Regions from separate parts of the Dactylosporangium thailandense genome, predicted to be linked through region 3. Evidence: riboswitches for the same ligand, from Rfam matches in the RefSeq annotation. Region 3 holds a riboswitch; each other region holds the start of a gene.
The links. A riboswitch is a leader RNA that binds a small molecule or an ion and turns the genes downstream of it on or off. The one in region 3 is predicted to bind cyclic di-AMP.
Positions count from the first base shown of each region.

Region 1: linked by a shared signal. The riboswitch ahead of AC6JBM_RS02590 (C40 family peptidase) and the one ahead of AC6JBM_RS22375 (C39 family peptidase) in region 3 are both predicted to bind cyclic di-AMP.
Region 2: linked by a shared signal. The riboswitch ahead of AC6JBM_RS38040 (NlpC/P60 family protein) and the one ahead of AC6JBM_RS22375 (C39 family peptidase) in region 3 are both predicted to bind cyclic di-AMP.
Region 4: linked by a shared signal. The riboswitch ahead of AC6JBM_RS50980 (hypothetical protein) and the one ahead of AC6JBM_RS22375 (C39 family peptidase) in region 3 are both predicted to bind cyclic di-AMP.

Region 1 covers NZ_AP029195.1:617,113-621,319, reverse strand. Annotated here, with positions in the region: gene AC6JBM_RS02595 (HEAT repeat domain-containing protein) at 1-893, opposite strand, end outside; gene AC6JBM_RS02590 (C40 family peptidase) at 946-1,944, opposite strand; cyclic di-AMP (ydaO/yuaA leader) riboswitch at 1,952-2,096, opposite strand; gene AC6JBM_RS02585 (hypothetical protein) at 2,323-2,817, opposite strand; gene AC6JBM_RS02580 (alpha/beta fold hydrolase) at 3,108-3,908, shown strand; gene AC6JBM_RS02575 (ATP-binding SpoIIE family protein phosphatase) at 3,910-4,207, shown strand, end outside.
Region 2 covers NZ_AP029195.1:8,550,260-8,554,466, reverse strand. Annotated here, with positions in the region: gene AC6JBM_RS38050 (Rv0361 family membrane protein) at 1-243, opposite strand, end outside; gene AC6JBM_RS38045 (methyltransferase domain-containing protein) at 642-1,421, opposite strand; gene AC6JBM_RS38040 (NlpC/P60 family protein) at 1,482-2,402, opposite strand; cyclic di-AMP (ydaO/yuaA leader) riboswitch at 2,443-2,604, opposite strand; gene AC6JBM_RS38035 (ABC transporter ATP-binding protein) at 2,905-3,639, shown strand; gene AC6JBM_RS38030 (ABC transporter ATP-binding protein) at 3,636-4,207, shown strand, end outside.
Region 3 covers NZ_AP029195.1:5,159,800-5,164,006, reverse strand. Annotated here, with positions in the region: gene yicI (alpha-xylosidase) at 1-1,999, shown strand, start outside; cyclic di-AMP (ydaO/yuaA leader) riboswitch at 2,209-2,352, shown strand; gene AC6JBM_RS22375 (C39 family peptidase) at 2,642-3,403, shown strand; gene AC6JBM_RS22370 (class I SAM-dependent methyltransferase) at 3,768-4,207, shown strand, end outside.
Region 4 covers NZ_AP029195.1:11,350,235-11,354,441, reverse strand. Annotated here, with positions in the region: gene AC6JBM_RS50990 (SigE family RNA polymerase sigma factor) at 1-361, shown strand, start outside; gene AC6JBM_RS50985 (hypothetical protein) at 358-1,272, shown strand; gene AC6JBM_RS50980 (hypothetical protein) at 1,278-1,928, opposite strand; cyclic di-AMP (ydaO/yuaA leader) riboswitch at 2,165-2,304, opposite strand; gene AC6JBM_RS50975 (sensor domain-containing protein) at 2,378-3,922, opposite strand; gene AC6JBM_RS50970 (FAD-dependent monooxygenase) at 4,003-4,207, opposite strand, start outside.

The sequences.
Region 1 (4,207 bases), 4.5 Mb from region 3:
CACTCGGCATCGGCCGAGCGCAGGCCGGCGAGGAGCACCGTGATCCGGCTGTCCACCCGGTCGCCGTAGGCGTCGCTGACCGCGCGCACGAGCGCGTCCATCTGCGGGTGCCCGCGCCCGGCGCCGAGGTGCTCGCGCAGCTCGCGGACCGTGCCGATGAGCGTGCCGGTCCGGAAGCCGGCCGGGGTCGCGGGCGCGGGCGGCACCGAGTACCCGGCGGCGATGAGCGCGACGGCCGTCTCCGCGGGGGCCGGCACCCCGAGGCGGGCCAGGGCGGCGAGCGCGCCGAGGCGCAGGCCCGCGTCGGGCTCGGCGGTCGTCAGGCCCTCGAGCCAGGCGATCGCGGCCGGGTCGGTGGTGGCGAGCCCGGCGACGGCGGTGACGATCGCCCGGCGCACCAGCGGGTCGGGCTCGGCGTCGGCGTGCCGGCGGAGCAGGTCGACCGTGGCTTCGGGGGCTTCGGCGGAGATCGCGCGCACGAGCGGTACGACTGCCGCCCGCACTTGCGCGTCGGCGTCGTGGAGCAGCGCGAGGAAGCGGGGGCGGTCGGCGGCGAGGGTGGCGTTGGCCGTCCGCGTCCGCCCGGCGAGCGGCTGGTCCCACGTCGCGCCGCCGACGCTCGCCAGCAGCTCGACGGCCGCGGCCCGGCCGGGCAGCCCCGGCGTGGTGGCGATCCGGGTGAGGAACGGCAGCGTCTCGAGGGTGCAGCGGTAGACGTCGCCCTGGTGGTGCACGACCCCGTAGAACTGGTCGAGCGCCACCTCGCGCACGGCCGGGTCGGGGTCGACGAGATCGCGCAGGATCGCCGGGACGCCCGCGGCGGAGCCGTAGGCGTGCCGCAGCCGCTTCCACGCGACGGCATCGAGCCCGGCGAACACGCCAACGTCGCCCATGGGCGGCGATCCTACGACGTGTCCGGCCGGGCTCGGGTCCCGCCTTGTGGGGTTACACGCGGCCGTAGCCGTAGAGCGAGTCGATGTCGATCGGGGCGACCTTCACCACGGTGCGGCTGTTGGGGGCGTGGATGATCTGGTTGTTGCCGATGTAGATGCCCACGTGCCCGAGGCCGTTGTAGAAGACCAGGTCACCGGGGGCGAGCTGGCTCCGCGAGATGTGCTTGACCTTGCCCCACTGCTGCGCGGCGTTGTGCGGCAAGGTGACGCCCGCCGCCTTCCACGCCATCATGGTCAGGCCCGAGCAGTCGAACGTGTCCGGGCCGGCGGCGCCGAAGACGTACTTCTTGCCGAGCTGGGCCCACGCGTAGCTGACCGCCTTGCCCGCCGAGCCGGAGACGGCCGGCGGCGGTCCCGGGTTCGTGGTCGGGTTGGCGGTCTTCACCGGGGTCTTCGCCTTCGCCGCCGCGGCGGCCGCGGCCGCGTCGGCCTTGCGCTGCATCTCGTCGAGCTTGGCGATGTTGCCCTCGATCTGCTTGCGCCGCGCCTCGAGGTCGGCCTTCTGCCGGCTCTGGGCCGCGAGGGTCTCGTTGAGGCGCTGCTTCTCGGCGTCGACGCCGGCCTTGGCCGAGGCGTACTTGGCGAGGTCGGCCTGCTGGTTGCGGGAGATCTGCTGCAGCGTGCCGACGCGGTCGAAGAAGCCGTCCGACGACGTGGCGCCCAGCATCAGTGACCAGGAGCTCAGGTTGCCGCCGGACTTGTAGGCGTTGACGGCGATCTGGTCGGCGGTGGCACGGGCGGCGTCCATGCTCGCCTCGAGCGGCTGGAGGTCGGTCTCGCGCTGCTTGATCGCGGCCTGGGTGGCCTCGAGGTCGCCGTTGATCTTGTTGTAGTCCTCGACGATGTGCTCGAGCTCCGCGTTGCCCTTGTCGATCTGGGCCTGGAGCTCGTCGTGCGTCGGGTCGGCATGTGCAGCACACGCCGGCGCGACCATCGCCGCGACCGCCACTCCGATGAGTAACGAGCGCAGCGCCGTCCGTCGGATGAACACGGCAAGCGTCCTTCTTCGCATCCGCCTACCGGGTTAGCTGACGGGTTCGGGCGAGAAGAAGGTTCGCCCTACCACGACCGTGACGGTCGCGGATTCACCCCTGGGGCTAGCCCCGGGTGGGTCCCCGGCTCACGCGCCGGCGCCTGTTGCCAGGGCCGTCGTGCGACTCGGCGGAGCCTGCCCGGGCCGCCCTTGGTGAGCGGCTGTGACCTGGCAGGCCGCACCAAACGTATCGGCGAGGTGTCGGCGGCGGAACCGCCCTAAGCAACACTTAACGTGGACTCAAAGATCACGTTGCGTCGATGGAATCCGTTATCGCCCGATTGCTCCCGATCGCGTCCCGTCGCACATGGTAGGACGGCGCGACATCGTCGCCGGCTAGCGGTTCCCTCCGGACTGGCGGCTGCTGATGTACGCCTCGATCTCCTCCTCGGTCGGCTCGGCGAAGTACTCGTAGGGCGCGACGGACACCCCCTCGACCACCTGGCGCGGGTCGTCCTCGGCCGCGTCCGGGTCCAGATCGCGCGCCCAGCGCGAGCCCATCGAGAAGACGGCGAAGCCCGGCTCGAACCGGTAGCCGATGTCCGTCTCCTCGTACTCGTAGCCCTTCGCCGCCAGGTCCGCGACCACGTCGTCCATGAACCGGGACGTCAGCTGCACGCCGTCGAAGAACACCTCCTCACCGCCATCGGCGAGCTCGACGAGCTCGACCGTCTCGTCGCCGGTGTAGGTCAGCACGAGCATCGGGCTCGTCTCGTACACGGCCCGGCTGCTCCGGCCGGGATGGACGGGCGGCCCGATCCGGCTCTCGACCACGTCGCGGTGCTCGCCGACCTTCACCAGGGCCACGCCCTCGCCCGGAAGAATCTCCATGCCGCGCATGATGCCACGGCCGCGCGACAGCGTCGCCACCGTCGTCGCGCGGGCCGGCGACACTCCGAAGTGGACACTCGGGCGAGCCCGGCGACCGGCGTGTCCTGTGTAGACAGCGGCGCCGGCGTTCAGGCGAACGGGTGTACCCGGATCGCCCCGCAGCGGATCGGCCGGCGGGCGCGAGCAGCCGAAATGCGCACAGGAAGGCCGGATCCGACCGGCCCGCCTGCGGCCATGAGGCCATGTAGGCCCTTGTTCGTACACGCCGGGCACGAGTAACGTCACGCGCCGTGAGCGCAGTGCAGCGTAACAACGTCAGGCTCCTTGGCCCCGAGGACGCCCCGGCCGTCGTCTTCGCGCACGGCTTCGGCTGCGATCAGAACATGTGGCGGTTCGTCGCGCCGCGGTTCGCCGGCGATCATCGCGTCGTGCTGTTCGATCACGTCGGGGCCGGGAACTCCGACCTCGGCGCCTACGACGCCCGGCGGTATGCGTCGCTCGGCGCCTACGCCGACGACTTGCTCGAGATTCTCCGCGAGCTCGACCTGCGCGGGGTCGTGTTCGTCGGGCACTCGGTCGCCGCGATGATCGGGCTGCTCGCGGCGAACGCCGAGCCGGACCGGTTCGCCAAGCTCGTGCTCGTCGGACCCTCCCCGCGGTACATCGACGACCACGACTACTACGGGGGCTTCAGCGCCGGCGAGATCGACGAGCTGCTGGACAGCCTCGACAGCAACTATCTCGGCTGGTCCGCGGCGATGGCGCCGGTCATCATGGGCAACGCCGACCGGCCGGAGCTCGGGGAGGAGCTGAGCAACAGCTTCTGCCGCACCGATCCGGCGATCGCGCGGCAGTTCGCCGAGGTGACCTTCCGCTCGGACAACCGCGCGGATCTGGGCAAGGTGAGCGTGCCGACGCTGATCCTGCAGTGCTCCGAGGACGTCATCGCGCCGCGGGAGGTGGGCGCGTACTGCAACGCGAACATCCCCGGCAGCACCCTGATCGTCCTCCACGCGACCGGCCACTGCCCGAACCTCAGCGCCCCGGACGAGACCTTCGCGGCGATCGACGGTTTCCTGCGGACGGGCTGACGTGCCGGAGCCGCTGCCCGAGGAGAACGCCGAGGACCTCTACGACAGCGCCCCCTGCGGGTATCTCACGCTGTTGCCGGACGGCACCATCGTGCGCGTGAACCGGACGTTCCTGCAGTGGACCGGGTGGCGCCGCGACCAGCTGACCGGCCGGCGCGTGCACGAGTTCTACGCCGTCGGGAGCCGGATCTGGCACGAGACGCACCTGGCGCCGCTGCTGCACATGCAGGGCGAGGTCCGGGAGGCGGCGGCCGAGTTCCGCCGGGCCGACGGTTCCCGGCTCGACGCCTTCGTCAACG
Region 2 (4,207 bases), 3.4 Mb from region 3:
GTCCTTCTTGACGTACGCCTCGAAGGTCTCCGGTCCGTAGTTCTGCTGCGCCGAGGAGCACAGCAGGTCGTAGGCGGCCTGGGTCTTGCCGGTCTCGAGCGCGGTCAGGAAGTCCACGGTCGCGGCCTTGGGTTCTTTGGTGGAGCCGTTGACGACAAAGAAGAGCCCGGCGACGCCGCCCCCGCAGCAGAGTACGAAGAGGCCGATCCCGCCGAAAATAATGATCTTCCAGGTTTTACTCACGCGCATCAGCGTATGAATCGAGATCAAGACCTGATGTAAACCATTTGACGCAGGTCATGCCCGATGCGCGACGATTCGCGCGAACGGGAACGGCGTTATGGCGCGGTCGGCACGTGCGCGCGGCCGCGGGCAGAGGCCGGAGCCATGTCCGATGCGAGACAAGCCGCGGGCCGGGAAACGGGGTCGCGAGCCGCGAAAACGGGGCTGCGGGCCGGAAACGGGGTCGCGAGCCGCGAAAACGGGGCTGCGGGCCGGAAACGGGGTCGCGAGCCGCGAAAACGGGGCTGCGGGCCGGAAACGGGGTCGCGAGCCGCGAAAACGGGGCTGCGGGCCGGAAACGGGGCCGCGGGCCGCAGGCCGGGGAATCGAGCGCCGCGAGCCGCGAGCCGCGAGCCGTTTCAGGCCCGCTGTGCGACGACGAAGAGGCGAGGGAACGGCAGGATCGTGCCGAAGGGCTCGCGCGGGTACAGCTGCCGCATCTGCTCCTTGACCTCCGCCGTGAACTCCTCGAGGTTGTTCCCGGAGAGGGCGTCGAGGTAGGGCCGCAGGCCGGTGCCCTTGAACCACTCGAAGACCGGGTCCTCGCCGGGCAGCACGTGGTAGTAGGTCGTCTCCCACGCGTCCACGGTGAGGCCGGCCGCGGAGAGGAGCCGCACGTAGTTGGCCGCGCTCAGCACCGGCGACGCCGAGCGCGGACCCGTGGTGCCCGAGGCGCCCGCCAGCAGCGGTGCCCAGCGCTCCTGTGCCGCCACCGCGACCATGCCCGGGTCGAAGGAGAGCGGCACCTGGAAGGCGAGCGTGCCGCCGTCGTCGAGCGCCGCCGCCCACAGCGGCAGCAGCGTCTCGTGGTCGCCGACCCACTGCAGCGAGGCGTTGGCCACGATGACGTCGAGGGAGCCGCGCTGGGGCCGCCACTCGCCCGCGTCGGCGAGCTGGAAGGTCAGCTGGGCGGTTCGGTGCTCCGCGGCCGCCGCGATCATCGCCGGCGAGGAGTCGAGGCCCAGGATTGCCGCGTCCGGCCAGCGGGAGGCGAGGGTGGCGGTCATCGTGCCGGGGCCGCAGCCGAGGTCGACGACGGCGACCGCGGACGTGGTGGGGATGCGCGCCACGAGCTCGCGGAACGGGCGGGCGCGCTCGTCGGCGAAGCGCTCGTACTGCTGCGGATCCCAGGTCGCCATGCCCCAATGATGAAGGGCCGCCCTTCGATGGGAAGAGCGGCCCTTCGAACAAGCGACGAACTAGACCTTCGGCCGCCCGTACCCGTAGATGCTGTCGACGCCGATCGGCGCCTCCTTCACCACGTCGCCCGTGTGCGGGGCGTGCACGATGGTGCCGGGCTTGACGTAGATGCCGACGTGGCCGAGCCCGTTGTAGAACACGAGGTCGCCGGGCAGCAGCTGGGAGCTGCTGATGTGGGCCACCTTGCTCCACTGGCTGGCCGCGTTGTGCGGCAGGCTCACGCCCGCGGCGCCCCACGCGCCCATGGTCAGGCCGGAGCAGTCCCAGCTGTTCGGACCGGCGGCGCCCCACTTGTAGGGCTCGCCGAGCTGTGCGTAGGCGAAGTTGACGACCTTCTGCCGGGTCGCGTCGTCGACGACGGGCGCCTTGGCGTTGGTCGTGCCGGGCGAGCTCACCTTGGTACTGCCGGCGTTCTTGGCCTTCTTCTGCAGGTCCTCGAGCTTCTTGACGTCGCCCTCGATCTGCTTGCGCTGGTTTTCGAGATCGGCCTTCTGCGTGTTCTGGGCCGCGATCGTCTCGTCCAGCTTGGCCTTGTCGTTCTTGTAGTCCTCGATGCTCTTCTGCTGCTGGTGCGTGATCTGCTGGAGCATCGAGAGCTGGTCCATCAGCGAGCCCGACGACGTCGCGTTGAGCACGATGTTGAGGTTGCGCATGTTGCCGTTGGTCTTGAACGCGGCGATCGCGATCTCCTGGACGGCGCCGTTGGTCGCCGCCACGCTGTCCTCGAGCGTCTTCGCCTTGCTCTGGGAGTCGGCCAGGTCGATGTTGATTTTGTTCCAGGCCTCGACCGTGGCCTCGAGGTCCTTGTTCGACTTGTCGAGCTGAGCCTCGATGTCGGCGAGCGACGGATCCGCGTGCGCGACCGTCGCGGGTGCGAGCACGGTGAGTGAGACGAACCCGATCAGCAGAGTCCGCAGCACCGACCGGCGGGCACGATGTCCAGTGGACAAGGAAAGACCCTTCTGCACCGACACCGCCTACCGGGTTAGCTGACGGGTTCGGGCGGGAAGAGATAGCGCCCTACCGCAGCGTTGCGGATTCACCCCGAGAAGCGCGGGTCCCCGGTTCGCCGCGCGCGCCCGGGGGTGGGTGCGCGCGATGTCGATTCGGCGGCGCTTGCCCGGCGCCGTCCGGGTTGGACGGCGGACTGCCGAGCAGGCCAGAGCCTAACTTAACGTGATCATCTCGCGGGCGAAAGGCGTGCGTCCCGCTCGATATCTATTACCCCAAAAGTCCGTATTACTGCCGGTTGGCCGCCCGTGCCAGACCGTGACATCGGTGCCGGACGGTTACAGATTCGGGGCTTGATTCCTACGCGGAAGCGGGTTAAATACTCCTAACTTCTTACACCGCCGGTGCAAATAGTTCGGGGGTCCGCACGTGCTACGGGTCCAGAACCTCGAGGTCGTCTACGACGATGTGATGCTGGTGTTGCGGGGCGTGGGCCTCGCCGTCCCGGAGGGCCGGATCGTCGCCCTCCTCGGCGCGAACGGCGCCGGCAAGACCACGCTGCTGCGGGCGCTCTCCGGCCTGCTGGGCGTGCACGACGGGGCCGTGACGCGCGGCTCCGTCACCCTGGGCGACACTCCCGTCCACCGCCTGCGCCCCGCCGCGGTCGTGCGGCGCGGGATCAGTCAGGTGATGGAGGGCCGGCGCACCTTCGCCGAGCTCACCGTCGAGGAGAACCTGCGGCTGGGCGCCCATACCCGCCGCCGCGGCGCGGCCGAGGCGATGGAGCGCATGTACGCGCTCTTCCCGGTGCTCAAGCAGCGGCGCGCGGCGGTGGCCGGCTACCTCTCGGGCGGCGAGCAGCAGATGCTGGCGATGGGCCGGGCGCTCATGTCCGACCCGAAGTACCTGCTGCTGGACGAGCCGAGCCTGGGCCTGGCCCCGCGCATGGTCGAGCAGGTGCGGGACCTGATCGTGGAGATCAACCGGGCCGGCACCGCCGTGCTGCTGGTCGAGCAGAACGCGACCATGGCGCTCTCCGTCGCCGAGCACGGATACGTGCTGGAGAACGGCAAGGTCGTGCTCGACAAGCCCGCCGCCGAGCTGCTCGCCGACGACGACATCCGCGAGTTCTACCTGGGATCGCACGCCGCCCACTCGTTCCGCGAGGTCAAGCACTACAAGCGGCGGAAGCGGTGGTTGTCGTGAGCGATGTGCTGACCTTCAAGGACGTGCAGCTGAGCTTCGCGGGCGTCAAGGCGATCAACGGGGTCGACTTCAGCGTCGGCGCCGACGAGCTCTTCGCGGTGATCGGCCCCAACGGCGCCGGCAAGACGTCCATCTTCAACGTGATCTCCGGGGTGTACCGCCCGCAACACGGCCGGGTCCTGCTCGGCGACACCGACATCACCGGCGCGCGCCCCGACCGCGTCGCCCGGCTCGGCGTCGCCCGCACGTTCCAGAACGTCGAGCTGTTCCGCCAGCTCACGGTCGTGGAGAACCTGATGCTCGGCCGGCACCACCACATGCGCTACGGCACCCTCGCCGCCGTCGCCTGGCTCGGCCGCGCCCGCCGCGAGGAGCTGGCCAACCGGGCCCGGGTCGAGGAGATCGTCGACTTCCTCGAGCTCGCGCCGTGGCGCCGGATGCCGGTGGGGCTGCTGCCGTACGGCGTGCAGAAGCGGGTGGAGCTGGGCCGCGCGCTCGCCATGGAGCCGCGGCTGCTGCTGCTCGACGAGCCGGTCGCCGGCATGAATCTCGAGGAGACCGAGGACAT
Region 3 (4,207 bases):
GACCGCGGGTGACCTCAGCGTCGAGGCGGCGGCCGCCGGGCCGTGGGGGCTGCGGTTCCTCGGCGCCGGTACCCCGCTGACGTCCTCGGGCTTCAAGTCGCTGGCCTCGATGACCGATGCCGCCGCCGGCGACTTCATGATCGAGCGCCTGACGCTGCCGGTGGGGGCCAACGTCTACGGGTTCGGAGAGCGCTTCACGCCCTTCGTCAAGAACGGGCAGGTCGTCGACAGCTGGAACCAGGACGGCGGGACCGCCAGCGAACAGGCGTACAAGTCGGTCCCCTTCTTCCTGACCGACGCCGGCTTCGGGGTCTTCGTCAACTCGCCGGCGCGGGTCTCGTTCGAGGTGGCGTCCGAGATCGTCTCCGCGGTGCAGTTCTCGACCCCCGGCCCGCACCTCGAGTACCTGGTGATCTACGGCCCGACACCGGCGGAGATCCTGCGCAAGTACACGGCGCTGACCGGCCGCCCCGCCCTGCCGCCGCGATGGTCGTTCGGCCTGTGGCTGTCGACCTCGTTCACCACCGACTACGACGAGGCGACGGTCACGCACTTCGTCGAGGGCATGGCGCAGCGGGACCTGCCCCTGAGCGTGATCCATTTCGACTGCTACTGGATGCGTGCCCTGCACTGGTGCGACTTCGAGTGGGACCGGCGGGTGTTCCCGGAGCCGGACAAGATGCTGCGCCGGCTCGGCGACCGGGGCCTGCGGCGCAGCGTCTGGATCAACCCGTACATCGGCCAGCGCTCGCCCGTGTTCGAGGAGGCCGCCGCGGCCGGCTACCTGCTGCGCCGCCCGGACGGCACCGTGTGGCAGTCGGACCTGTGGGTCGCGGGCATGGGCATCGTCGACTTCACCAACCCGGCCGCGCGCGAATGGTTCGCGGGCAAGATCCGGACGCTGCTCGAGTCCGGGGTGGACGCCGTGAAGACCGACTTCGGCGAGCGGATCCCCACGGACGTGGTGTGGTTCGACGGGTCGGACCCGCAGCTCATGCACAACTACTATCCGTTGCTGTACAACCAGACGGTCTTCGACGAGGTGCGCCGGCACCGGGGCGAGGGCGAGGCCGTGCTCTTCGCCCGCTCCGCCACCGTCGGCAGCCAGCAGTTCCCCGTGCACTGGGGCGGCGACTGCGAGTCGACGTACACCGCGATGGCCGACTCGTTGCGCGGCGGGCTCTCCCTCGGCCTGGGCGGCTTCGGCTTCTGGAGCCACGACATCGGCGGATTCGAGGGCACGCCGTCCGCCGCGCTCTTCAAGCGTTGGGTGGCCTTCGGGCTGCTCTCCTCGCATTCGCGGCTGCACGGCTCGGAGTCGTACCGGGTGCCGTGGGCGTTCGACGAGGAGGCGGTCACCGTCACCCGGCAGTTCGCGCAGCTCAAGAATGCCCTCATGCCCTATCTGTGGGCGGCGGCCGTGGACGCGCACCGGCGCGGGATACCGGTCATGCGAGCGATGCTGCTCGAGTTCCCGCAGGATCGCACGTCGTCGTTCCTCGATCGGCAGTACATGCTGGGGCCGGACCTGCTCGTCGCGCCGGTCTTCAGCGACGAGGGAGACGTCGAGTTCTACCTGCCCGGCGGGGCGTGGACCAGCTACCTCGACGGCACCACGGTGAGCGGACCCGGCTGGGTCCGGCAGCGGCACGACTTCGCGTCGCTTCCCCTGCTGGTGCGGCCCGGCTCGGTGATCGCCCTCGGCGCACGCACCGACCGGCCCGACTACGACGACGCGCTCGCCCCGGTGTTCGAGGTCTTCGGGATGGCCGACGGCGACCGGCGCGTCGCCACGCTCTTCGACGCGGCCGGCGAGGAGCGTGTGGTCGTCGAGGTGACCCGGGCGGGATCGCAGCTGCGGGCGGTCGTGACCCGCGGGCTGGAGCACCTGATCGAGGGCTGGACCGTGTGCTGGGTCACCGGGCCGCGCGGCCCGCGGCGAGGACCCCGCGTGTCCGGCTCCGCCACCGAGCACACCCTGACCCTGGCCCTGGACTGAGCAACCGTCAGCCGCCGGCCCACGGATCTGACGGTCCGTGGGCCGGCGGCTGACGGCATGTCACGTCCTGATCGGACAGTGCGGCCAACGCCGCGTTGCGTAGTTGCGCGGAGAGCAGCTCTTCCAGCTAGCAGGTGTTTGCAGGGCCCGTGGCCTTGCGTAACGTCATTGATCGCTCGCCCCGGTTCGTGCTCACAACAGGTGGCGCCGGGACGGGCCCGCTGAGTCGTGCCATGCACGAGCCGGGGACCCACCGCACGTCTGGGGTGAATCCGTGGGCCGAGCGCCCGCGGTAGGGCGACCTTCGCGCCCGAATCCGTCAGCTAACCCGGTAAGCGGATGCGTAAGGGAGATTCGCCTGTGCACAGCCGCAACCCCCGCTGCAGCCAATCTCGCCCGGAGCGTGCGCGCCCGGGTCTGCGTCGATCATCGGCGGCCGAGCGCTAACCACACGTAGGGCGGACCGCCGCCGCGCGGCGCCGAGTGCGCTGCGGGCGAGCCGGGACGCGTTGCTCCGCGCTGCCCACGCCGTGTTGCGGTGGCTGGCCCCTGCGGCCTGCCCCGAGCGCCGTGCTGCGCGCACAACCCCCGATGCTCAACCCTGATCGATCACCCCTGCGCGGGGTGTTGAGGAGAGTCGCAATGCATGCTGAACCCGTACGTGAGCAGGCCGGCCGCATCCGAGGCATGCGCCGGGTGCGAGCGGTCGCGATCTCGGGCGCGCTGCTCGCCGTGACCGCCGCGGCCGTCAGCGCGTGTGGCCAGGCCGCCGACACGTCGTCGGCCCCCGCTGCCGCGGTAGGTGCGCCGGCGGGCGGGCTTGATGCCGCCCGGGCCGTGCCTGACCCGTCCGCTCCGGCGCCGACGCAGTCGACGCCGGCGGCCCCCGCGGAGAAGGAGCTCGCCTACGACTTCCAGTTGCAGCCCAACTTCTACTACTGCGGCCCGGCGGCCACCCGGATCGCGCTGACGGCGGCGGGTCACGCCATCACCCAGGACCGCGCCGCGTCGATGCTGGGCACCACCACGAACGGGACGAACTCGGCCCTGGACACCACCCGGGTGCTCAACAGCGTGATCGGCGACGGCCGCACGGTGTACCGGACCAGGGAGATCCCGGCCTACCCGGCGACGTCAGCGCAGGCGAAGCAGTTGCAGGCCGACGTGGTGTCCACCATCAGCAGCGGGCGGGCGGTCGTCGCCAACATCGCCGGGCACCTCACGGACAACGCCGGTGTCTACCACTCCTACGAAGGCGGGCACTACCTCACCGTCGTGGGATACCAGGACGGTGGCAGCACGGTGAAGATCGCCGATCCGGCCAACCCCCGGGGCGACGGCACCTACTGGGTCAGCGTCCCGAAGCTGGCCGACTGGATCTCCCAGCGGGGCTACTCGTATTGAGGTTTCCGGCCGCGAAGGTTCACCGGGGCTCAGTGAGCCCGGCGCCGAGTACATGACATAGATGAAGGCCGACGTGCCGGGGTGGCGCGCTCCGGGTTGGAGGCCTTCACATGACAGCACTGCGTCTCGCCCGCGGACGGCGATCGTCCGCGGCGGCGGTCGCGCTCGCCATCGCCGGCGCCGTGGCACTCGCGGCGCCGGCGATGAGCTTCGCCGCCACGCCGGGCGACAGCCGAGTGCGCTCTCGTACTGGCACGTGATTGCGAATTCCAGTAACGATCGGCGGGCGGGCGGCTCCACCCTGCCGTGCCTGGCATCGAGAATTGGGTGCCTGTCGTAGGAGCTGCGCTCGTACTCTCTGTTGGTGAGCGATATCAATGACTACGTGAGGTTGCGAGAGACCTTCAACGAGGACGCTGCACGCTATGACCGTGCCCGCCCTCGGTATCCAGTGCAGATGTTTGATGATCTCGCTGCGGCCGGGGTAGCGCCTGGGGCAAGGGTGCTGGAGATCGGCTGTGGCACCGGGCAGGCGACCGTGCCGCTGGCCGAGCGGGGCTGCCGCATCGTGGCTGTCGAGTTGGGCGCGGACATGGCGGCTGTGGCTCGGCGAAATCTTGCCGCGTTCGACGCGGTGGAGGTCGTTACGGCGGCGTTCGAGGAGTGGCCCTTGCCCGGTGAACCGTTCGACGTGGTGTTCTCCGCTACCGCGTTTCACTGGATCGACCCCGCGGTGCGGGTGTCGAAGTCTGCTGACGCTTTGCGCCCCGGTGGCCTGCTGGCCACCGTGGGAACCCACCACAT
Region 4 (4,207 bases), 6.2 Mb from region 3:
GCGGGCCGAGAACGTCGACGCGTACGTGCGCACGGTCCTGGTGCACCGGTTCATCGACGAGCGGCGGCGCGGCTGGTCCGCGCGCGTGTCGCTCGTGGACCGGGTGCCGGAGCGGCCCGCCGAGGACGTCGCGCTGCAGGGCATCCCCGCCGGGCTCGAGCTGCGGCAGGCGATGGCGCGGCTGCCCGACCGGCAGCGGGCGGTACTGGTGCTGCGGTTCTTCTATGACATGTCCGTCGAGCAGACGGCACTGGCCATGCGCTGCGCGCCCGGCACGGTCAAGAGTCAGACCTCGGCGGCGCTCGCCACGATGCGGCGGCTGCTTGAGGACACCACCGAGCACGCGGGGAGGGCACGGTGAACGACTGGGAGGAGGGCCTGCGGGTCCTCATGCGCGACGGCGACGAGGCCCCGGCCTCGCGCGTCGACCTGGGGCGGGTGGTGACCGAGGGGCGGCGGCGCCGGCGGCGGGCCGCGGCCGCGGGCGGGGCGGTGGCCGCTGCGGTGCTCGCCCTGGTCGCCGGGGTGGCGGTCACGCTGCCGGGGCGGCCCGAGGGCGGGCCGGTGCCCGGGGCGGCGGACGCATCGGGCGCGACCCGGGCCGGGGTCGGCGGGTTCGATCCGGTGCTGGTCCTGCGGCTGCGGCCGGGCTGGTTGCCGGACGGGGTCGCGGCCGGCCCGAGCCCGTCGCTGTGGGCGGCGCGGCAGTCCGAGCGGTACGCCGACCAGCCCGCGACCACCGACTTCACGATCTCGCTCTACGCGCCCGGGTTCGTGCCGCGCTTCCTCGACCCGGCCACGAAGGCGGACGAGCCGGCGATGCTCCTCGACCCCGCGGACTCCCTCGGCGGGCGTCCGGCGCAGTGGTACAGCGAACAGGCCCACCCCGAGCGCAGCGGGCTGCTGTGGCAGTGGGCGCCGGACGCGTACGCCAGCGTGGAGGGGATCACGCCCGGCTCGGCGGCGCAGGACCGGGCCGTGTGGCGCCACGTCGCCGAACAGCTCGCCACGAACGCGCGCCGGCCGGTGCCCGTGCCGGGATACGTCACGGACACGCCGGCCGGCGTGGCGCTGATCGGCATGGACCGGGTCTTCGACCGCACCCGGCAGCGGTGGGCCACGGTGCTGGTCCTCAACCGCTACGCGTACGTGCCGCCGCCCGAGGGCCGGCCCCGGCCCGGCATCGAGGTCACGTTGACGCCGGGCGGAACCGTCGGCACGGTACACCTGGCCGACCACGAGGACGAGTGGACCATCGATCCCGTTCGCTGAGCGACTCAGGCGATCGCGGCGACGACCTCCGCGGCCCGGCCGGCGTGCTTCTGGTACGCCCCCGGGTACGCGGAGCGCTGCACCGCCTGGGCCGCGGCCGTGACGCTCATGCTCTGCCAGCCCGACACCCGGGCGAGCGCCGAGTAGAACAGCGCGGCCGAGTGCGCCGGGTCCATGAGCTCGGGCACGCTGCCCCAACCCTGGCTCGCGCGCTGCTGGAACAGCCCGACCGAGTCGTGGTCGGTCGAGACGGCGTCGTGCGGCAGCTTCATCGAGGACGGGACGGCCGGGCTGGCGACGTTGTAGAGGTCGCTCTCCTGCATCGCGGTGGCGACCGCCACGACGAGCCCCTTCTCGGGCACGCCCTGGGCGCGGCCCTGCCGGACGATCGCGGCCGCGTTGTTCATCTGGGTCTGGTTCAGCCCGGCGACCGGCCGCGGCAGGGCGGGCGGGGGCGGGGGGACCGGCGCGGGCGCGTCGGAGAGTGCGGCCTGCCCGTCGAGCTGGGACAGCACGAGCGAGGCGTCCTCGGTGTACAGCGGCGCGGGCGCGGCGGGCGCGGCGACCGGCGGGCGTGGCGCGCCGGCGGAGGCGGAGTGGCCGGCCGAGCCGGACGCGAGCAGGGTGGCGGACAGGACGACCGCGGACACGGCCACGGGCTTGACGGTCAGCAGTGATCGGCGATGACGCGCCTGGAATTGGCGCGGTAAAGGTTTCAGCAAGATCATTCCTCAGACGGATGCGGGCGCGCGCCATCGGCACGATCCCGTGGTGCGAAAGGGATCGCGCGGCGGCGAGACGAACGGTCAGCGGGTGGACACGGGCCAGGTCAGGTCCTGGCGATCACCCGTCCGAGGGAAAGACGACACAGGGCGTCGACGAACACGAGAAGGTCTCCTTCCGGTGCCGCCTACCGGGTTAGCTGACGGGTTCGGACGGGAGGATTCGCCCTACCGTGACTCGGTCACGGATACACCCCAAGGACTGCGATGGGTCCCCGGCTCACGACGCCGAAGTGAGCGTCGCGACTCGACGGCGCCCGCCCGGTGGCCCCGCATTTCGGAGCGCGTCGCCCGTGGCAGACCACCCGACAGTAACGGGGACTTCAGGACTCGGCCAGCCACAGCAACGGGATCCCACCCGGCGCACCGGAACGCTCACCGTGCGCTGTCACACGATCGGTCATCCCGCGCCCGTGCCGAGCGCCCTTGACCTGGTACATCGCCCGATCCGCCAGGCGCAGGGCGGCCCCGGCATCGAGCACCGTGTCATCGATCACGGCCGCCCCGACGCTGACCCGCACCCGCAACACGTGCCCGTCGTGCACCACCGGCGCCGAGACGGCCCGCTCGACCCGGTCGACGAGCGCGGCCAGGCCGGCCGCGTCGGTGCCGGGCAGGTCGGTGGCGAGCACCACGAACTCGTCGCCGCCGAGGCGGGCCACGGTGTCGCCGGGCCGGACGAGCGCGCACAGCCGCTGGGCCACGGCGACGAGCACCGCGTCCCCGGCGTCGTGACCGAGCGTGTCGTTGACCGTCTTGAAGTCGTCGAGGTCGCAGAAGAGCAGCGCCCCGACACCGTGTCCGGACCGGGCCCGGCGGACCGCGGCGGCGAGCGGTGCGGCCAGCGCGTCGCGGTTGGCCAGGCCCGTGAGCGGGTCCCGGGACGCCCGGCGCACCAGGTCGGCCTCGGCCGCCTTGCGCTCGGTGATGTCCTGGACCTGCAGGATGCCGAAGGCGGGCGGCCCGGCCACGATGGACAGCGTCGCGGCGACCCAGATCACCGTGCCGTCGCCGCGCACGCAGCGGATCTCGTAGTCGCGCACCTGGGTGCCCTTGCCCGTGGTCGCGGCGGCGAAGGCGAGCCGGGCCAGGTCGAGGTCGTCCGGGTGCATGAGGTCGGCGATGCGCAGCTCGAGCAGCTCCGCCTCGGTGCGGCCGAGCAGCTCGCACAGGGCGGGGTTGACGCGGGTCATCCGGGCCTGGGTGGCGCCGGCGAGGCCGAGCATGCACATGCCCGTACCAGCACCCGTGAAGGCCAGCCGGAAGGCCTCCTCACTGGCGGCGAGGTGACGGCGCTCCCGCTGCAGGGCCTCGACCAGATTGGCGTTGTTGATCGCGATGCCGGCCTGCGCGGCGAGCATCTCCAGCAGCTCACGCTGCAGCGGCCCGGGCCGGCGGCCGTCGGTGGGCAGGTCGACGCCGAGGATGCCGACCAGCTCGCCGTCGGGCGCCCGCAGCGGGGCGAACAGGGCGTCGAGCGGGTGCCAGCGCTCCGCCTCGGGCACGTCCTCGCAGCCGGGCACGGCGTCGGGCACCCAGGAGTGGATGTGATCGCTGTGCCGCTCGTGCGGGAGGTACCGCAGCTGCCCCCACGCCTCCGTGCGCCCGAGGTACTCGTCGAGCTCCGCCGCCGGGTACCGCGTCCCGAGCAGCGTCGCGCGCGCCTCCTCCGAGCCGGCCAGCGCGATCGCCTCGTACTCGCCCTCCGGGTGCAGGTAGTTGACCACGGCGACGGCGAACCCGGTCCCGTCGACGACGGCGTCCACGATGAGCTGCAGGGTCTCGGCCAGCGTGGTGCCGGTGTTGATGCGGCCCGTGATGCGGTACACCGAGCGGATCGCGTCCATCGCCGCGTCTCGATCACGCATCGCTCGCCTACCCGCGTCCGGCCGACCCTGCACCCTTACATCGACGCATCAAACCGGATCTGAAGTAAACCCCTTCGGCGTCACGAGATTGCCGCGGGCAGTCGCAGTGCCCCCGCGGCGCGCCGGGCCTCGCGGGTCATCGCGGCGATCATCAGGCCGTTGCCCGGCAGGTACGGCAGCATGCGGATGCTCAGGTGCCGCAGCTTCACGGCCAGCTCGGACTTCGGCGCGAAGCCGCGGGCCGGGGCGAGCGCCGCCTTGTGGTTGACGTCGACGAAGCCGCGC